Regions from separate parts of the Aeromicrobium sp. Leaf245 genome, predicted to be linked through region 1. Evidence: predicted binding sites of a transcription regulator. Region 1 holds the regulator's gene; the other holds the start of a gene.

Evidence for each region. Region 1 encodes LexA, which represses DNA repair genes until DNA is damaged. Its sites were predicted from a motif close to TCGAACANNTGTTCGA; they were not measured.
Region 2: NBW76_RS05035 (HNH endonuclease signature motif containing protein) is a predicted target of LexA. The motif match lies at 4,589-4,604, and genes of this name have one in related genera.

What each region holds. Positions count from the first base shown of each region.
Region 1 covers NZ_OW824151.1:2,436,255-2,443,918, reverse strand. The annotation lists gene NBW76_RS11965 (carboxypeptidase-like regulatory domain-containing protein) at 1-876, shown strand, start outside; gene NBW76_RS11960 (hypothetical protein) at 950-2,863, shown strand; gene lexA (transcriptional repressor LexA) at 2,963-3,739, opposite strand; gene NBW76_RS11950 (LysM domain-containing protein) at 4,119-4,508, shown strand; gene NBW76_RS11945 (type 1 glutamine amidotransferase) at 4,534-5,280, shown strand; gene NBW76_RS11940 (VOC family protein) at 5,291-5,704, opposite strand; gene nrdR (transcriptional regulator NrdR) at 6,096-6,584, shown strand; gene NBW76_RS11930 (vitamin B12-dependent ribonucleotide reductase) at 6,691-7,664, shown strand, end outside.
Region 2 covers NZ_OW824151.1:1,007,289-1,014,952, forward strand. The annotation lists gene NBW76_RS05010 (Rossmann-like and DUF2520 domain-containing protein) at 1-364, shown strand, start outside; gene panC (pantoate--beta-alanine ligase) at 366-1,214, shown strand; gene panD (aspartate 1-decarboxylase) at 1,217-1,687, shown strand; gene NBW76_RS05025 (type III pantothenate kinase) at 1,684-2,460, shown strand; gene NBW76_RS05030 (ankyrin repeat domain-containing protein) at 2,423-2,833, opposite strand; gene NBW76_RS05035 (HNH endonuclease signature motif containing protein) at 3,204-4,538, opposite strand; gene NBW76_RS05040 (TetR/AcrR family transcriptional regulator) at 4,692-5,483, shown strand; gene NBW76_RS05045 (CsbD family protein) at 5,622-5,795, shown strand; gene NBW76_RS05050 (CsbD family protein) at 5,909-6,079, shown strand; gene nhaA (Na+/H+ antiporter NhaA) at 6,166-7,664, opposite strand, start outside.

The DNA.
Region 1 (7,664 bases):
ATCATCTCTGACGGCAACGTCGTCGACAGCTGCCAGGCCGCCATCAAGTACACGCGGGACATGTCCGACCTGCTCGGCTTCCCCTCGGGATCCGAGACGCTCCCGGTGGGCGACGTGAGCACGTCGGCGGACCAGCGCAGCCTCACGATCAACGGCAACACGCTGAAGGGTGGCTCGGTCCACGACCGCTGGACCACGCTGCGCGAGTACTCCGTGGGCCGCAAGATCCTTGAGTCGCCGATCGTGGCCGAGGGCTACGCCAACAGCAGCGGCAACAAGACGTTCGCCGCGCGCCCCGGCAAGTACTGGGTGGAGGTGGGTCGCCGGACCAGCTGCTCGGCCTGGTATCCCAGCATCTACTCCAACAACTACCTGTACCACAAGGGTGGCGAGCGAGGCAGTGAGCGCTGGAAGACCGTGGGTGGCAGCGTGCCGGAGTACTCCACGTCCTACCGCTACGGCTACGTGAAGCGGAACCCCCCGAAGGGCTACAAGGGCTGGATGTACCGCGACGTGTGCAAGGCCGTGGGCGCGGGCAAGTACGTGCTGATCACGGTGGGTGCGGGCGACCGGACGGTCGACGTCACGAACCCCCGCGGCGGCACCATCTCCGGGCGGGTCACCCGTGTGGGCGGCAAGTCCAACAAGGAGATGCTCGTGACCGCGTACTCCACCGACGGCAAGAAGGTGCTGCGCTCGGCCTACAGCAGCCGCAGCGGTGGCTTCGTGATCCGCGGCCTGGCGAGCGGCTCCTACAAGATCGTCGTGAACGCGGACTCCTGGCGCGGCATCAGCCGCTCGTTCTCCGGCAAGAAGTCGGTGAAGGCCAAGGCGGGCAAGAACGTCTCGGCCGGCACGCTGCGCTTCAAGGGCTGACGACGGAACCGGGCTACCAGGCCCGGGCTTGGTACAGTGCAGCGGTCCTGCCATCGAAGTTCTCGGGGAATTGATGTTCCGTCGTACCGCCGTCCTGCTGTCTGCCGTGCTCGTCGCGACGGGCGCCCTCGTCGGGCTGAGCGCCTCCACCGCCCAGGCCGCGACCGGAATCGAGGCGCGGTCGAACATCGTCGCCGTCGGCTCGCCCAACTCGGCCGGACACCGTCCGGTCAAGATCTACGCGCGCTGCAACGGGTCGAAGACCTGCTCCGGTCGTGCGGCGATCCTGGGCCAGACCCGGTACGTCAACTGGCCGTACAGCATCAAGGGCAACAGTGCGGGCTACATCACCGTCTACTGGCTGGGCGACGAGGGCAACACGGCTCCGACGGGCCTCGGCTCTGCCCCCGGCCAGCAGGGGACCACCTTCGAGCGCACGCTGCGGGTCTACCCCTCGGGTGCCTCGGCGCGTGACAAGACCATCACGCTGGAGCGGACCCAGGCCAGCCGGAACCTCAAGGGCACCGTGTCGGGCCCCGGCCTCGGCAGCCGCGTGACCGACGTGCAGGTGACCAGCTGGAACGTCAGCGGACTCGTCTCGCGTCGTCTCAAGACCGTCGACGTCGCGTCGAACGGCACCTACGACTTCGGCGCCGTCTCGCTCGGCACCAACAACGCCGCGTCCTACGGCTACCGGCTGAGCATCCGGGCGCGGGTCGACGGCACGGTCCGCGAGTGGTTCTGGCGCGGCACCGACGGACGGCCCACCGGCGGCGGCAAGCGCGTCAGCGAGGCGCACGCGGCCTCGGTGACCAAGTACAACGACTTCGTGGCCGACTTCCGGTTCGGCCGGATCGCCGGCACGCTCAGCGGGGCCGGGTCCACCGGCACCGACGTGCGTGTGATCGCCCCGCCCGTCACCCGGCCGACGCGCGCCTCGGACCTGCGCGGTCTCGACGTGCCCTTCTGTGCCAACGAGTACGGCGCCGACACGACGTCGGGGTCCGGCGGCTACGACATCACGTTCCTCCCGGTGAGCCAGAACGGCGACTCGCGCTACCTCGTCTCGCACGAGGGCACCAACCGGGCCGGCGTCATCACGACGGGCGGGCGCCAGTACGCCAGCTGCAACGCCGCCACGAAGTACACCTACTCCGCGAGCGACGACGACCTGATCTCCTACGGCACCGGCGGCCTGTCGGCCGCCATCTCCGCCAACCTCGACTCCGGCAAGCACGCGCTCGGCTTCGACACCGACGCGACCTACACGTCGTCGATCAAGCCGCACGACACCTGGACAACGGTCCGCGAGTACGTGCCCGGCACCAAGATCCTGGACCGCCCGATCATCACGGCCGGCCACGCCAACTCCTCGGGCTTCAAGCAGTTCGAGGGTCTGCGCAACGGCAAGTACTGGGTCGAGGTCGGGCGACGGACGGGCTGTTCTGCCTGGTACCCCAGCATCTACAAGGACAACTACCTCTACCACAAGGGTGGCGAGCGCGGCAGCGAGCGCTGGAAGACCGTCAACGGCGCCTACCCCGAGTACGAGACGTCGTACCGCTACGGCTTCAAGGCCAAGAAGCCGCCGAGCGGCTACAAGGGCTGGATGTACCGCGACGCCTGCGTGGCGCAGAGCGCCGGTGACTACAAGCTCGTCACCATCAACAACGGCGACGCCACGTCGAACACCTCCAAGCTGCGCAAGGGCGCCACGATCTCGGGCAAGGTCTCGCGGATCGGCGGCAAGAGCAACAAGGAGATGCTGGTCTCGGTGTACTCCACGCAGGGCGTGCTCGTGATGCGCTCGGCGTACACGAGCTCCTCGGGCCGCTTCGTCATCCGCGGCCTCGAGTCGGGCAACTACCGGGTCCTGGTCAACGGTGACTCGTGGCGCGGCATCGGTCGCACCCACAAGGGCACGCAGACCAAGCGGGTCACGGCCGGCAAGTCCTACAGCGTGGGCACGCTCAACTTCCGCAGCTGAGCACAGCTCGCCCGGCACCGCTCGGGCGCCGACGCACCACGAGGCCCTCTCCCGTGAACGGGAGAGGGCCTCGTGGGTGATGAGCGCTGACGGTGGGTGTCAGAGGCGGCGCAGCACCGTCGTGACCTTGCCCAGGATCGTGGCGTGGTTGCCGTCGATGGGGGAGTAGTCGTCGTTGTGCGGCAGCAGCCAGATCTGGCCGTCCTTGCGCTGGAACGTCTTGACCGTGGCCTCGCCGTCGAGCATGGCGGCGACGATCTCGCCGTTCTCGGCGACCGGCTGCTGGCGGACGACCACGTAGTCGCCGTCGCAGATCGCCGCGTCGACCATGGAGTCGCCGCGCACCTCGAGCAGGAACAGCGTGCCGTCGCCGACGAGGGAGCGGGGGAGCGGGAAGATCTCCTCGACCTGCTCCTCGGCCAGGATCGGACCGCCCGCGGCGATGCGACCGAGCATGGGCACGTAGGTGGCCTCGGGGCGCTGGTCGCCGAAGCCGGTCTCGTCGACCTCGGAGTCGTCGGCCGAGCTGAGCGTGCGCCGCGCCTTGACCACCTCGGGCAGGAAGATCTCGATCGCGCGCGGGCGATTCGGGTCGCGCTTGACGTAGCCGAGGCGCTCGAGGACCCGCAGCTGGTGGGCGACCGAGGAGGTGCTGGCCAGGCCGACGGCGCCACCGATCTCGCGCATGCTGGGCGGGTAGCCGCGCTGCTCGATCTGGTCGCGCATGAAGTGCAGGATCTTCTGCTGCCGGCCGGTGAGGCCGGTCATCTCGTCGACGGGACCGTCGGGCAGCTCACGCACGGAGTTGCGTGAACCCTTCGGGCGGCCCCGACGCGGCGCGTCGGCGGAGGGGTCGAGGGTGCTGTCGTCGCTCATGATGCCCACGCTAGACCTCTGCGCGGACGTTTACAAACACATGTTCGACAGCGTGTCGCGCGTTCGAACGGCGCGCTCGATGGTTCCGCGACGGCGCTCGGGACGCCGTCAGGCGCGTGCGACGCGTCACAGTCGAACATGGTGTCGAAGATTCTTTCACTGGAATGACGGGCAATCCTGCTGTCCGTTCGGATTCCTGTTCGAAAGGGGGCTGCTTTTGTCGGCGCCTTCCCCTACTGTCGTACACGTGTTCGATCGAACATCTGTTCGTCGGATCCGCGGAGCACCACCGCCCCCGGAGCATCGACCTTCGAATGACATCGGCAGGTGCTCGATCGACACACCAAGACTCCTTCCTCTCCCTTCCCCGGAGGTCACCATGAGCACCATCACCGTCTACGAGACCAGCCGCTTCGCCCCGTCGTTCTCCCGTGGGATCGCCGCGGCTCCGCGCAGCACCACCGAGCCGGCTGCGGTCCGGCTGACCCGTCGGGGCCGCCTCGTGCTCCTGCTCGCCGTGATCGCGGCGCTGGCGGTCACGGTCGTCGCTCTCGGCTCCTCCACCGTCGCCACCTCAGACGCGGGCGCGGTTCCCGCCACCACGGTCGTCACCGTGCAGGAGGGGCAGACGCTCTGGCAGATCGCCGCCGACGCCAACCCCGAGGGCGACGTGCGCGACACGGTCGACGACATCATGCGCATGAACTCGCTGCCGAGCGCCGGTGCGCTGCAGCTCGGCTCCGACCTCGCGGTGCCCGTCTACGAGTGACGGGCCCGTCCGGCACCATGGGGGCATGAACGACGCCTCCACCAACCCGGGCCCGACGCCGGCGGACCGCCCTCTGCAGGTCCACGTGCTGGCCGATGACACCGACCGCTCCGGTGGCTACGTCACGGAGCGGCTGCGGGAGCACGGCGCCGAGCTGACCTGGATCGACCGCGACACGATCGACTCCCCGTGGTCGGCGACCGGTGTCGACCTGGTCCTCAGCCTCGGCTCGGAGCGCTCGGCGCACGAGCCCCGCTGGGCCCACGTGGTGGAGGCGGAGTCCGACGTCGTGCGGGTGGCGCTCGGGTCGGGCGTCCCCGTGATGGCCATCTGCTACGGCGCCCAGCTCGTGGCCCGTGCCCTCGGCGGCACGTCGTACCGCGGCGACGGTGCCGAGATCGGGTGGCGCCGCGTCGACACGCTCGACGAGGTCCTCTGCCCCGAGGGGCCGTGGGGCCAGTTCCACCAGGACGTGCTGAGCCCGCCGCCCACGGCGCGCGTGATCGGCAGCTCGTGGTTCGGCCCGCAGTGCTTCGTCGACGAGGCCTTCGGCGCCCGCGTGATCGCCTGGCAGTTCCACCCCGAGGTGACTCCGGAGACCTTCAGCCGCTGGGTCGACGAGAGCGCCGACCTCGTGCGGGTGAGCGGGTCGGAGCCCAGCGAGCTGAAGCGTCAGGCGCTCGCGAACGCGACGCGCAGCCGTCTCGCCGCGTTCGCGCTCGTCGACGCCGCGCTCGACCACCTCGGCGTGTCGGTGCCCCGCCCCGTGTGAGGGTCGGCCGCTACTGGCTCGCGGCGAGGTTGACCAGCCAGGCCACGCCGAAGCGGTCGTTCAGCAGGCCGAACTCGTCGCCCCACGGTGCACGCTCGAGCGGTGCCACGATCTCGGCGCCCTCGCTGAGTCCGGCCCAGTAGTCGCGGATGCGGGGATCGTCGCCGTTGAGGGTGACGTTGATGGCCGTGCCCATCGACGGCTGGTCGCCGCCCGGGGGAGTGTCGGAGGCCATCAGGTCGAAGCCGGCGTCGGTGACAAGGTGCCCGTGCATCAGCAGGTCGACAACGGCTGGGTCGTCGGACATTCCGCCCTCGCCGAAGGTCATCGCCTCGATCGTCCCGCCGAAGACGGACTGGTAGAACTCGAGCGCCTCGCGGGACTCGTCGCGGAAGTTCAGGTACGGGTTCAGTCGCATGGTCATGCGGTCATCGTCCTCCCTTTTGTTCCTGAGAGGAAGAGAATCCGGTGAGAGCCTTTCGGGACCGGGTACGTCCTGGGCGAGGAGGGGGTGGTTCCACCTCGGACGCACCGGGACACGCCGTGACACCTGGGACTCGTGTGACTCGAGAGGCCGCTGACCTGCGCAAACATCGAGCTCTCAGATTTGTCTGCGCAACTCGTCAGACTTGCTTGCATGACCTGGTGTGCAGGCGTACGGTAGCCACTACATCTAGTGATTACACCGATGTAGTTCTCCACATCTAGTCCCACAGGGACGGGGGACTTACCCACAGGAATCCCGGGCCATCCACCTCTGCATCCCCAGGTTGTCCCCAGATCCCGCGAAGAAATCAGCCCGAGAGGAGAGCATCGTGCACTGTCCGTTCTGCAAGAACCCCGACACCCGCGTGCTCGACTCCCGGGTGGCCGAGGAGGGCGGCGCCATCCGGCGTCGTCGGGTCTGCGGAGCGTGCGAGAAGCGCTTCACGACCATCGAGCAGATGCAGCTGACGGTCCTCAAGCGGTCGGGGGCCACCGAGCCCTTCAACCGCGACAAGGCCATCTCGGGCGTCCGCAAGGCCTGCAAGGGCCGTCCGGTCTCCGACGACGACCTCGCACGCCTCGGCCAGCAGGTCGAGGACGCACTGCGCGAGAGCGGGGCGGCCGAGATCGCGGCCCACGAGGTCGGCCTGGCCATCCTCGACCCGCTCAAGAGCCTCGACGAGGTGGCGTACCTGCGCTTCGCGAGTGTCTACAAGGCGTTCGACTCGGTGGACGACTTCGCCGCCGAGATCGCCGTCCTCATGGCCCGCGCCGCAGACGGCGAGCTGGCCGAGCACACCGCACGACAGCTTCCCTGACCACCCGCCGCCCACGGGCGGCACCGGCACCCTGAACGACCTCGTCCCGTGCCACGGGGCGGGACGCACGACCTTTCACACACCAGCAGCGACACAGGAGCACGACATGACGGAGACGGTCGACGGATCGACGGGCCGGGCACAGTCCGGCAAGACGCGCGGGAGCAAGGCCGGCAAGGGCCTGAGCATCCAGCGCGTGTACACGACCGAGGGCGTGCACCCGTACGACGCCGTGACGTGGGAGCGTCGCGACGTCGTGCAGACCAACTGGAAGACCGGCGAGACGGTCTTCGAGCAGCGCGGTGTGGAGTTCCCCGACTTCTGGAGCGTCAACGCCTCCACGATCGTCACCACCAAGTACTTCCGCGGCGCCGTGGGCTCGCCCGAGCGTGAGCAGAGCCTGCGCCAGCTGCTCGACCGCGTCGTGCTCACGTACACCGCGGCCGGCAAGGAGCACGGCTACTTCGCCACCGACGCCGACGCCGAGGTCTTCGAGCACGAGCTGACGCACATGCTGCTGCACCAGGTGTTCAGCTTCAACAGCCCCGTGTGGTTCAACGTCGGCACGTCGAGCCCGCAGCAGGTCAGCGCGTGCTTCATCCTCGCCGTCGACGACTCGATGGACTCGATCCTCAACTGGTACCGCGAGGAGGGCCTGATCTTCAAGGGCGGCTCCGGTGCCGGCCTCAACCTGTCGCGCATTCGTTCGTCCAAGGAGCTGCTGCGCTCCTCCGGCGGCACCGCGTCGGGCCCCGTCTCCTTCATGCGCGGCGCCGACGCGTCCGCCGGCACCATCAAGTCCGGTGGCGCCACGCGTCGTGCGGCCAAGATGGTCGTGCTCGACATCGACCACCCCGACATCGTCGAGTTCGTCGAGACCAAGGAGCGCGAGGAGGAGAAGATCCGCGTCCTGCGCGACGCCGGCTTCGACATGGACCTCGGTGGCGACGACATCACCAGCGTCCAGTACCAGAACGCCAACAACTCGATCCGTGTCGACGACGCCTTCATGCGCGCCGTCGAGGAGAACACCTCCTACGGCCTGCGTGCCCGCACCAGCGGCGAGGTGATCGAGGAGAT
Region 2 (7,664 bases), 1.4 Mb from region 1:
CGAGCTGCTCCACGGCATCGGTGCCGGGGCCGAGGCCTCGCAGATCCTGCGCCCGCTGCTCGAGGCGGCCCTCGAGAACGCCCTCGACCTCGGCGACGCCGCGCTGACCGGCCCCATCGCCCGCGGCGACGTCACCACCGTGCGGGCCCACGTCGACGCTCTCGCCACCGAGCCCGCCTCCACCCGCGACGCCTACGTCGCCATGGCCCACGCCACCACCGAGCGCGCCGCGGCCGACGGTCGGCTCGACGCCGCCACCGCGGCGGTCGTGGAGTCCGCCCTCGACGAGTCGGTGCTTCGCGGGTCGGGGCTCCACGGGTCGGGATCGGCCGACGAGCGGCAGCACGCGCACGGACGGGCCTGACATGACCCCCGTCGTCGCCCGTACCCGGGCCGAGCTGCGTGCGGCCCTCGCGGGGGCCGACCGCACGGCGTTCGTGCCCACCATGGGTGCGCTGCACGACGGCCACGCGCGCCTCATGCGGCACGCACGCCCGCTCGGCGACACGCTCGTGGTCTCGATCTTCGTCAACCCCACCCAGTTCGGGCCGGGCGAGGACCTCGACGCCTACCCGCGCACCTTCGACGCCGACCTGGTCGTCTGCGAGCGCGAGGGCGTCGACGTCGTGTTCGCGCCCGACGTCGACGAGATGTACCCCGGCGGCCTGGACGGGGCCGTGACCGTCGACCCGGGCCCGCTCGGGCAGGTGCTCGAGGGCGCCGCCCGCCCCACGCACTTCCGCGGCGTGCTCACCGTGGTCGCGAAGCTGTTCGCCCTCGTGCGCCCCGACGTCGCCGTCTTCGGCGAGAAGGACTTCCAGCAGCTGGCGCTGATCCGCCGCATGGTGCGCGACCTGGCGCTCGACGTCGAGGTCGTGGGCCACCCGATCGTCCGCGAGGCCGACGGCCTGGCGCTCAGCTCGCGCAACACCTACCTGACGCCGATCCAGCACGAGCAGGCGCTCGCCCTCTCCGTCGCGCTGCGAGCCGCCGCCGACGAGGGCGTCGTCGGACGCGACGCCGTGCTGAAGGCCGCGCGCGAGGTGCTCGACGCCGCCGACGGCGTCGAGGTGGACTACCTGGTCGTGACCGACCTGTTGCTCGGCGACGTCGACGACTCCTACGAGGGGGAGGCGCGGATCCTGGTGGCAGCCAGGGTCGGCACCACGCGCCTGCTCGACAACTCACCCGTGGTGCTCCGGAAGGGACCCTGACCATGCTCCGCACGATGATGACCTCGAAGATCCACCGCGCCACTGTCACGCAGGCCGACCTGCACTACGTCGGCTCCGTGACGGTCGACGCCGACCTGCTCGACGCGGCGAACCTGCTGCCGGGCGAGCTCGTGCACATCGTCGACATCGACAACGGCGCCCGCATCCAGACCTACACGATCGCCGGCGAGCGCGGCTCGGGCGTCATCGGCATCAACGGTGCCGCCGCTCGCCTCGTGCATCCCGGCGACCTGGTGATCCTCATCGGCTACGGCCAGATGGACGACGCCGAGGCACGCGAGCACCAGCCGAGCGTCGTGTTCGTGGACTCCGAGAACCGCATCATCGGCACCGGGTCCGACCCGGCCGAGGCCCTGCCCGGGTCGGGGCTGACCCGCGGCGACGTCGTGGAGAACCCGCTCGTGGCGGCCGGCGGGGGTGCCGGGCCGGGGGCGGCGACGGTGGCGCCGTGACCCTCCTGACGCTCGACGTCGGCAACAGCCAGTCGGTCATCGGCGCGTTCGAGGGCGAGAAGCTCGTCGAGCACTGGACCGTCTCGTCGCAGACGCAGCGCACGGCCGACGAGTGGCACCTGCTCGCCCACGGCTTCGTGCGCGCAGCGGGTCTGGCCGACGTCCAGGCGGTGGCCATGTGCTGCACCGTGCCGTCGATCCAGGTCGAGCTGAAGGCGATGCTGGAGCGGTACTACGGCGGACTCCCGGTCTCGATCGTCGGGCCGGGCGTGAAGACCGGCATCCCGATCCACACCGACAACCCGCGCGAGGTGGGTGCCGACCGCATCGTCAACGCGCTCGCCGCGGCCGAGGTGTACGGCGGGCCGGCGATCGTGGTCGACATGAACGGCACGGCCACGATCTTCGACGTGGTCGACGACCGGAACCGGTACCTGGGCGGGGCGATCGCGCCGGCCGTCGAGCTGTCGCTCGAGGCGCTGGCTCGTCGCGGCGCCCAGCTGCGGGCGGTCGAGCTGGCCGTCCCCCGCGACGTCATCGGCAAGAACACCGTCGAGGCCGTGCAGTCGGGCGCGGTCTACGGGTTCGCGGGCCTGGTCGACGGGATGGTCGACCGGATCATCGAGTCGTTGGAGGCCGACCCCGACGACGTGGCGGTCATCGCGACCGGCGCCTACGCCGACGTGGTGCTCGACCACTGCACGACGATCACGTCACGCGACCCGTGGCTGACCCTCACCGGTCTGCGTCTGGTGCACGAGAAGAATTACTGAGCCACGCGGGCCACCACGCCGCCCGTCGGTCGCCCCGCCCACGAGGAGCGGGCCCTGCCGGAGGTGCACCCGCTGCCGGGCGTGCGCCGAGCTCGACGAGGTGGGCCTCGAGCGCGGTCAGGCCCGCAGCCCGGGCCGCCGCGACCGGTGTGGTCTCGTCCAGCTCGGAGACCAGCGTCGGGTCGGCTCCGTGGCCGAGCAGCTCTCGAGCCACCGCATCCTGACCGGCCAGGATGCTGGTCACCAGCGCGGTCGACTGCAGCTCGGGGTGCACGTAGTCGGGGTCGACGCCCCGCTCCAGGTGGAAGCGGACCAGCTCGACGTCGCCGCGCACGGCGGCGGCGAACATGTCCTTGAAGTCCCCGCCCGACATGGGCACTCCCTTCGTCGCCGCGAGTCTAGGGCCGGCCGGGCCGGCACTCGGTGGTCGAGTGCCTCCACGAGCGCCAGCGAGGGGAGGTGTATCGAGACCACTCCTGGGCGGTCCAGCGGTAGCCGCCCTGCGTGTCGAGACCGTCGGTGAGTGGTCTCGATACGGACGGGCCTCGCACGCTCGCCCGTCCTGCTCGACCAGCGACGTCGGCCTCGGTGGTCGAGCGCGGCTCACGCCCGGTGGTCGAGTAGCGGTTCCGGCGACGGAGGAGCTCGGAACCGCGTATCGAGACCACTCTGGGCAGCTCAGCGATGCGCGGGCAGCACGAGCACCCCCCACCAAGAGGTCGGGGTGTCGTGGGCGTGAGGGTTCAGGGTCGCCAGCGTTGGTTGCGTTGCCAGGTGTCGGAGCCGGGGAGCTTCCACTCGACGTGTCCGTCGTCGGGGTTGATGCGTCCGATCCAGCCCTGGTCGTGTGCTCGGTGGTGGTGGAACGGACAGAGAAGTGCGCCGTCCCTGATGTCGGTGGTCTTGGAGATCGCGTACGGATTCAGGCGGTGAGCCTCGGTCCACCTGGCGTCACGGTCGCATCCGGGTGTCGTGCATCCCATGTCGCGCTTCTCCATCGCCCGGCGTGAGCTGCGGTTGAAGTACCGGTTGGCGGAGCCGAGGTCGAGCGGGAGTGGCGTTCCGTTGAGGACCATGGGGACGATCTGTGCCGAGCAGGCGAGCCGGCGCGCTTCGCCGGCGCTGATGCGGGTGCCGTCCGACAGCCCGGCGGCCTTGACGCCGCCCATGAGGGTGTCGAGGTCGAGGTTGACCGTCACGACGGCGGAGACGCCACCGTTGGACGGCAGGGAATCAGCCGGGATGTGCTCGATCAACGTGGCGAAGGCGTGGCCGAGGCGCTGCGGGTAGGACTGGCCGAACCCCACCTCGTCGTGCTCGCCGGTGGCGGCGTTGACGGTCCCGACCTTCTGGTGCGGGGCTGCGAGCGCGTCGAGGGCGGTCTTGAGCATGGCGCCCTGTGCTTCGGGGAGGGTGAAGCGTCCGGTGACGGTGCCGTCATTGTTGTCCCACATCGAGAAGCTGGTCTTCTTGCGGGCTTCCTCTTCGCGGCGACGCAGGATCTCGTCCTCGTCGGCGTCGACCTCGTCGACGGTCTTGCGGTAGGTCTCGGTGATCCGGGCGGCCCTGCGGCGCAGGTCCTTGAGGGTGAGCTTCTGCGCGTCCTTGAGCAGGGTCTTCTCACACATCAGGCGTTGCTCGCTGGTGACGTCCTCGGGCAGCTTCGCGAGGGCGCGGGAGAGGATGTCGGCCTGCTTCATCGTGATCTCGCCTGCCGCGAGGGCGGCTTCGGTGAGGGTGGTCTGCTCCTCGATCCGTTCGGCGGTGTTCACCAACGCGTCGGCGCCACTGCGGTCACCACCGAAGTCGATCGAGATCGTTGCCCCGGTAGAGGTGCCCGTCCCCGGTCGCGGTCCGTCACCGTTCGCAGCGGCCCTGCGAGCCTTCTCCAGCACACGTGCGGCGGCCATCTTGTGGGCCGACAACCGAGCTTCGGCGCGACTGATCTCAGCCAGGAGTCGTCGGACCTCGGCGGGGTCCAGGCCGTCCCACGCCTCGGTGGGGACCGTGTCGAGCAGGGCGTGGAGTCCGTGCACGCACGACGGCACCGGGTGGGTGTCGAGTGCGGCGACGCTCATGCTTCCTCCTGCTGGCCTACCCCCATTGTAGAGGTAGTATCAGGCAGGAAACAAGCACATGTTCGAATGCGTGACGAAGGTCCGAAACCCTCGAGTCCTTCGGCGCCGGCACTCCGGGTCGTTGGCCCTGCTCCTCCGTGGCACGATCCCCCCATGCCCTCCACGACCTCCCGACGCGGCACGCTGACGCGCCGCAAGATCGCCGAGGCCGCCCTGCGGCTGATCGACGACGAGGGCATCGGGTCGGCCTCGATGCGGGGGATCGCCAAGCGTCTGGGCGTCGAGGCGATGAGCCTCTACAAGCACGTCGGCACGCGTGACGACCTGCTCGACGCGGTCGTCGACCTGGTGGTGGCCGAGCTGGACGCCGATCCCGAGGTGCTGCGGGTGGCCGAGAACGGCTGGCGCGACTACCTGGAGCGGCTCGCGCGCGGCGTCCGCCGCTACGCGATGGCGCACCCGCACGCCTTCCCGATCGTGGCCACGCGACCGTCGGAGGCGCCGTGGATCAACCCGCCGCTGCGGTCCCTGACCTGGATCGAGTCGGTGCTCGAGGCGCTGCAGGCGGAGGGCTTCGACGACGACCAGGTGGTGTTCGCCTACCGGTCGTTCAACAGCTTCCTGCTGGGCTACCTGCTCATGGAGACGGGGGCGCGGACGCTGCGAGACCCGCGGGACGGCGACGGGTCTTTCTCCGCAGGTGCCGACGCCGCGGAGCCCGTGCCCGGTGGGCTCACCCCCACCCGTGACGAGGACGAGCAGGAGGCGGTGGCGCAGGCCGAGACGCCCCTGGAGATCCTCGACCCCTCCGGCGCCGTGGACGAGGCGACGTACCCGACGATCCACCGGCTGGCTGCCGGCCTGGCGGCCGACCGCTACGCCGAGGAGTTCGACCGCGCCCTGCAGGAGATGCTCGACGGCATCGCCTCGCGTCTCGCCGACTGACCTGCTCGCCGACCGGGTCGCGAGCGCGCCCCCGTTCGTGACCGAGGTCGCACGACACTCGTCTTGTGGGCCGCAGGCTTACGGCGTAAGGTTTACAACGTAAGCCACCCCGTTCCCCCACCCGAGAAGGAGAGTTCCATGAGCTTCATCGACAAGGCCAAGAACACCGCGGAGAAGGTCACCGGCGAGGTCAAGGAGGCCGTCGGCAAGGCGACCGACAACAAGGACCTCGAGGCCGAGGGCAAGAAGGACCAGACCAAGGGCTCGATCAAGAACGTGGGCGAGGACGTCAAGGACGCCTTCAAGAAGTAAACGCGTGTCACTGAGAAGTCACTGAACGTTCATCGGGCAGCGCTCGTTGGAGTTGCAGCGACTTCCAGCCGTCGTACCGTCGAAGTGTCACCCACCGATCCAGGAGGATCATCATGAGCTTCATCGACAAGGCCAAGAACACCGCTGAGAAGGTCGCCGGCGAGGTCAAGGAGAACGTCGGCAAGGCCACCGACAACAAGGACCTCGAGGCCGAGGGCAAGAAGGACCAGGCGTCCGGCTCGGTCAAGAACGCCGGCGAGAACGTCAAGGACGCCTTCAAGTGATCCTTGCTCGCTGAGCATCCGGCGAAGCCCGGTCACCGTCACGACGGCGACCGGGCTTTTCTGTGCCCGCACGTGCGGGCACGGACTCAGCGGCCCCGGCTGGCGTCGAGGGCGGCGATGAGCGTGGGCGCGTCCCACTGGCCGCCGTGCCGGGCGGTGCCGATGAAGAACGTCGGCGTCCCGGACACGTCCATGAGGTCGGCGTCGTCCTCGTCCTCGCGCACACGTCGGCGCACCGGGTCGGAGTCGAGGTCGGCCTCGAAGCGCTCGAGGTCCAGGCCGATCTCGTCGGCGTAGCGGAGCAGGTCGAGCCGCTCCAGCTGCGCCTGGTTGGCCCACAGCAGGCGGGCGTAGTCGAAGTGCCGACCCTGCAGGTAGGCCGCCTCGTAGGCGCGCGCCGCCAGCTCGGCGTGCGGGTGGTGCTGGTGCAGCGGCAGGTGGCGCCACACCCACACGAGGTCGCCCTCGAAGTGCTCGATCACCTCGTCGACCATGCCCGTGGCCCGGCTGCAGAACGGGCACTCGAAGTCGCCGTACTCCACGAGCACGAGCGGGGCGTCGGCACGGCCCTTGAAGTGGTCGCGCTCGGGGTCGAACGGCCGCAGGAGCACGGCACCGGGCTGCACGACGGGCCGGCGGGCGTCGAGCGCCTTGAGGACGACCCAGCCCAGCACGAACGCCAGCACGGAGGCGGCGAGGACGCCCACGCGAGCCTCGTCCTGCGCCGCGGGGTCGTCGATGGCGATGCCGACGATCAGCAGCGAGATCGTGAAGCCGATCCCCGAGAGGGCGGCCCCGCCCGCGACGCGGCCGATGGTCAGACCGGGCGCGAGCACACCGAGGCCCACCTTCTGGGCGAGCAGGGTCGCGCCGGTGATGCCGAGGAGCTTTCCGGCGACGAGCCCGGCCACCACGCCCCACGTCAGTGACGACGAGGCCGACCGCTCGAGGGTCGCGGCGTCGAGCACCACGCCGGCGTTCGCGAGCGCGAAGATCGGCAGGATCACGAACGCGACGTAGGGCGCGAACGACTGCTGGAGCCGCTCGTTGATGGAGATGGACTCGCGCAGCTGGCGGCCCGCGGCCGCGGCGTAGGCCGGGTTGGGGGACTGGCGGAACGCACGCGTCAGCTCCACGACGCGCTCCACGTCGTGCCGGCGAGGCGCTGCGACGGGGATGAGCAGCGCGACCGCGACGCCCGCGAGGGTGGCGTGCACCCCCGCCTCGTGCAGACCGAACCAGACCACCACCGACAGCGCCGCGTACAACGGGCCCCGGCCCGACGGCAGCAGTCGCACGAGAGCGATCAGCGCGAGGGCCCCCACCGCGACGAGCAGCGGGGTGACGCGCAGGTCGTCGGTGTAGAAGATCGCGATGGCGCCCAGGGCGCCGATGTCGTCGACGACGGCCAGCGTCAGCAGGAAGACCCGGAGCCGGGAGGGGTGGTGCGGCCGGATGATGGCGAGCGCGCCCACGAGGAACGCCGTGTCGGTGGAGATGACCACGCCCCAGGCGTGCGCCTGGCCGGAGTCGCGTGCGATCAGCAGGAACACGAGCGCGGGGACCAGCAGCCCGGCGAGCGCCG